Regions from separate parts of the Methylomusa anaerophila genome, predicted to be linked through region 1. Evidence: riboswitches for the same ligand, from Rfam matches in the RefSeq annotation. Region 1 holds a riboswitch; the other holds the start of a gene.
What was found. Region 1 has a riboswitch for cyclic di-AMP ahead of MAMMFC1_RS17400 (peptidoglycan-binding protein). Riboswitches for the same ligand answer to the same signal wherever they lie in the genome.
Positions count from the first base shown of each region.

Region 2: another riboswitch for cyclic di-AMP. It lies ahead of MAMMFC1_RS21875 (3D domain-containing protein); the one in region 1 lies ahead of MAMMFC1_RS17400 (peptidoglycan-binding protein).

Region 1 is NZ_AP018449.1:3,854,136-3,856,629, forward strand. It holds gene MAMMFC1_RS17390 (2-phosphosulfolactate phosphatase) at 1-256, shown strand, start outside; gene MAMMFC1_RS17395 (hypothetical protein) at 447-905, shown strand; cyclic di-AMP (ydaO/yuaA leader) riboswitch at 1,025-1,181, shown strand; gene MAMMFC1_RS17400 (peptidoglycan-binding protein) at 1,200-1,784, shown strand; gene MAMMFC1_RS17405 (DMT family transporter) at 1,918-2,370, shown strand.
Region 2 is NZ_AP018449.1:4,074,188-4,076,681, forward strand. It holds gene MAMMFC1_RS18550 (FAD-dependent oxidoreductase) at 1-997, opposite strand, end outside; cyclic di-AMP (ydaO/yuaA leader) riboswitch at 1,199-1,335, shown strand; gene MAMMFC1_RS21875 (3D domain-containing protein) at 1,341-1,772, shown strand; gene guaB (IMP dehydrogenase) at 1,937-2,494, shown strand, end outside.

The sequences.
Region 1 (2,494 bases):
TTTCTCTCTAGAAGATGCTTTATGTGCCGGACTTTTAGCGGAACGGCTAACCGACAGGGCTTGGCTTAGTGACTCGGCAATGGCCGCTCAAGCCATGTACCGTGATTTCCGTTGTGATTTAGTTAAGAAAATTTCGGCTTCCTCCCATGCCCAATATCTATTCAGTATTGGTTACGGCGACGACGTGGCTTTTTCCATGGAGCACGACGCCTATTCTGTCGTTCCTCAATTTAGGGAAGGTCAGATTACTGCCTAGGTTTATTTTACCAGTCATCAAGTTTTAGTTGGGCTAACATTGTGTATAAGTGTAATGAAAAGGTTCGACTAACCTCCTGTTAGCGTTTGGAGGTTAGTTTTCTTTATATTACCTCTATAGTTTATGTAAAGTATATGATAAAATATCCTCGAACATCTAATCTATTACCCGAAAGGAGTAAATACTAAGCATGAAAAAAATGGCCGCGATGATGTTAATAGTTTTTGCAGTTCCGTTATTTTTCCCGGCAATGCCCCGGGCTGAAGCCGCATTGTTGGATGACAAGCTAACTCAGAGGATGGCGCAAAATCCTACTGTTTCTCAAGTTCAATCGATAATTAACATTACCAACAGTATTCAAAAAAGCGAGAAGCAGGATTTATGGAGTATATTGGTAAAGGCAGTGATGGAGCAATCCGGAAACGCCGAGGCAGTAAATGGAATTGCTTCGGCAGCGAATGATATAGTCACACTAAATGCCTCAATTCAGGATCCGAATATTCTCGGCAAAGTCAAGGTATTGGTACAAAATAAGGTGGAAGAACACGTCAAAGAAAGTCTGATTCCATATGAGGATAAACTTAACACTCTGGCCGAATTGATTAACGCCGGTAACGTCTTGTATTCCCCAAGCCATTCAAAACAATAACTTTCCAACCGGTGCTCCGCCTAGCTACGGACAGATATATTAATAATATATTAATTTTGTATTAAATTTTGTACATTGCCAAAGATTGACCGAACTAGGTAATTTATAGTATCATAATTATGATCATGTCGCCGAATCCTTGGGCAATAGGTACGGGGGAACCAATATATATTAGGGGTGAATCTGCCAATACAAATAGGGCAGAAGGGTTATTTCTCTTACTTCTCTTTGACCCTAACCCAACAGCTAACCTCGGAGGCGCAGTGTAAAGAGAGGGTGAGGCAATTGAAAATAGTGTGTCGGGCAGTAGTGCTGCTGTTCCTTCTGTCTAGCGGTACTTTCCCAATTGTTTTTGCATCGCCCGTTCTTTCATCAGGTGGTACCATAGATATTGGTTCCCGTGGTGACGAAGTACGGGTTGTACAAAAACTTCTTGCCGATGCCGGATTCTATGCCGGTGAAATTGATGGCATCTATGGATCGGGCACACAAAGAGCCGTAAAAGAATTCCAGCAGAGCAATGGCCTTACTGTGAGTGGAGTTGTGGATAAAGAAACAGTTCTTTATCTCGAACGGGCCGGGGGAGAACCGAGCCGATACAACAGGTCGTTGCTAATGAGGGCCTCTGCATACACGGCCAATGACCCTGGCTGCAGCGGATTTACCTACCGCGGTAACCAGTTACGCCGGGGACTGGTTGCAGTAGATCCAACAGTGATTCCTCTGGGTACCCGTTTATATATTAATGGCTACGGCTATGCAATTGCTGATGATATCGGCAGTTCTATCAAAGAGAACCGTATTGATTTATCATTTGACAGTCGGGCTGAAGCTTTTAGTTTCGGTGTCAGAAATGTAACTGTTTATATCTTGGATTAGCAGGCGTTGTGCCTGTTTATTTTTTTATTTATAATACTTTACTTACAGTATTGTCAGTATATAAACACATCGGCAGTATTATACTAACCCTGTATGAATTTGCTAGGACAACCTTCTAAGGAGCGTGTAAAGGGTGAATTTCATTTCACAAGAAATGCTGCCGTTAGTATTGGCGTTGATATCTGGTGTATTAATGGCGGTACAGGGATCTCTAAACAGCGCTTTAAGTAAGGTAATAGGGCTGTTAGAAGCCACATTCATGGTTCATATCACGGGGACAATTGTAGTTATGCTACTACTGTTCATTTTTAAAATGGGAAAAGGTAACCTATATGTCTGGCCTGATGCCCCCTGGTATTCTTGGCTAGGAGGCATAATTGGCGTAGGAATTATTTATCTGGTAGCCGCAAGCATCCCCAGTGTCGGTGTAGCCAATGCCACAACGGCCATAATCGTCGGACAAGTTCTAACGGCGATTATAATCGATCATTTTGGTGGTTTCGGACTAGAACGTATTACGTGCAGTCCCAAGCAAATTTTAGGGCTTGTGTTACTTGCTACAGGAGCGAAGTTTTTGCTTAAGTGAACAGAAAAGTGTACAGTGCCGCGGCATGGTAATGTATACTTTTTTTATTTTTTACAGGCAAAAGTGTTAACAAAAAAAAGATAATGCGGTATACTTAACATTAGAATTTTTTGGTATCATTTGT
Region 2 (2,494 bases), 220 kb from region 1:
CAATCAAAAGTCCCGGATGCACCAATTGGGGTATAGCGTTATACCCTCCCTCAGGAATCATTGCACCGCCATATTCTAATGTAACGCCCCCGGTTAATAAAGGATACATATGGGGGTGTTTTTTTATGCGCTCTAATAAGTCATTGGGACTGAGTCCGGCTTGAGCCAAACAGGCTAACGACATGCCAACACTAAGATTAATACTCTCACGGAAGATATGAAGGGACGCTGTGCCATTAAAACCGGCTGTAGGATAACCAATTAATCTAATAATACTTCCGTTGCCAGGCGGAAGATTAAATCGCTCCTCGATCACTTTTGAAGGTAAGGCAATTGATTCTTTCACATACAAAGAAGTATCCTGGGGAGATATTCTTGGTATAAGACCGCTCCGTTCTGCTAATAACGAATTTACACCATCCGCCAAGACAATAATATCAGCCCAAAAACAATATTTCTGCGGGGGAGAAATTTGGACGCCTACCGCTTGCGCCTGGGACTGACACTCATCAAACAAAACTTCGTTTACATAATGATCAAGTAACAAAGTTGCTCCGGCATTTACGGCTTTGTTTGCTAACCATTTATAGAGGCTGGAACGTTTAATGGAAAAACGGTTGTAGGGGGCAGCTGCAAGTTTAGTGCTGCGAAATCTGACCGATAGTACAGAATCATCCGTTAACCACCAATATGCATGGTCGGTAATCAATCGCTCACATTCTACTTCGTCCCAAAAATTTGGAAATAGTTTATGAGTATGTTCAGCAATTATGGAAGAACCGCCACAATTCTTTGCTCCGGGATATGGTCCCCGTTCCAATAAAACTACATTCAGGCCTTGTTTCGCCATAAAATATGCTGCTGAAGATCCGGCTGGTCCTGCTCCAACAACAATGACGTCATATTTTTTTATTTCCGATTCTAAGGGAAAGGGAATTTTCTTGGTATTAAAAAATTGCTTACCGGGCTTAATGGTTATCTTCTTGGGTTTAGTCATTTGCTACCTTCTTTAAGCATCTATTCTTACTTTATATTTATTATATTTATTCTTTACTATCCTATGGTAATTCATGCTGCGAAACAAAAATCTTCATTTGGTAGCAAACAGGAGTATAAGCCAGTATTGTTTACATAAAAAATAATATTTAATATTATTCCGTTTATACGGAATTTGCATCTATCCTTACAAACATGTATAGTAAGGTACATGCCTAATTTCCGGCCATACTTCGGAAAACGGAGGAACCAACAGTGGGGTGAATCCGCATTGCGGTAGGGGCGTCCCTTTGCTCCGAACCCGTCAGCTAACTTCGTAGGCATTTAGAAAGGGGAAATTTAAAATGAAAAATATTAAACAAATTCTCTTCAGTGTAGTAACGATTGCTGCTCTGGCACTAGCTGTGTGGACACCGATAGCCTCTGCCGGAGTTAACTCGCAGCAAGGTATAAGCCACAACTCTCCGGAAAACTATAAGAATGTTCTGAACGCGGTAGCTACCGCTTACGCACCGGGACCTCATGATAACGGAAAATGGGGTAATCTAACTCACATCGGTACGCAAGTACGTCCTGGGGTTATTGCTGTAGATCCCCGTGTTATTCCCCTCGGCACCAAGCTCTATATTGAGTTTGCAAATGGTCAAGGCATGTATGGTGTGGCTGAAGATACCGGCGGTGCAATTAAAGGGAACCGTATTGATATCGCCATGTGGACGGTAAAAGAGGCGTATAAGTTTGGTATCCAAGATGTCAAAGTGTATGTTCTTAAGTAACATCCAGAACACCCGGAATTATCCGGGTGTTTTTTCATAATTGAGTGATTATACTATTTTTAAGTAATCACATAAAAAGTGGTAGATTTGGCCAGTTTATTTATGTTATTATAATTGAAATACATACGCACTTTATTATCAAATTACGAAAGGAGTTTAATAATGTGTTTGACAATAAATTCGGTCCGGAAGGATTAACTTTTGACGACGTACTTTTAGTGCCGGCTAAATCTGATGTTCTACCCCGTGATGTGAATGTTAACACTAATCTTACAAAAAATGTCAAGCTTAATATACCACTTATTAGCTCGGGTATGGATACAGTTACTGAGGCGAGAATGGCGATTGCGATGGCCCGTGAAGGAGGGTTGGGCGTAATACATAAAAATATGCCCATTGAACGTCAGGCTAATGAAATTGATAAGGTAAAACGTTCTGAGCATGGTATTATTGTTGACCCCATATTCTTATCGCCAACCAACACCTTGCAAGATGCCCATAAATTGATGGAAAAATACCGAATATCCGGGGTACCGGTCACAGAGAACGGCAAACTTGTCGGCATACTAACGAATCGGGATTTGCGATTTGAAACCGATCTTACTCGCAAGATTAGCGAGTGCATGACCCGGGAGCACTTAATAACTGCCGCCGTAGGCACTTCGTTAACAGAGGCCAAAGAAATCCTGCATCAGCATCGAATCGAAAAACTGCCACTTGTG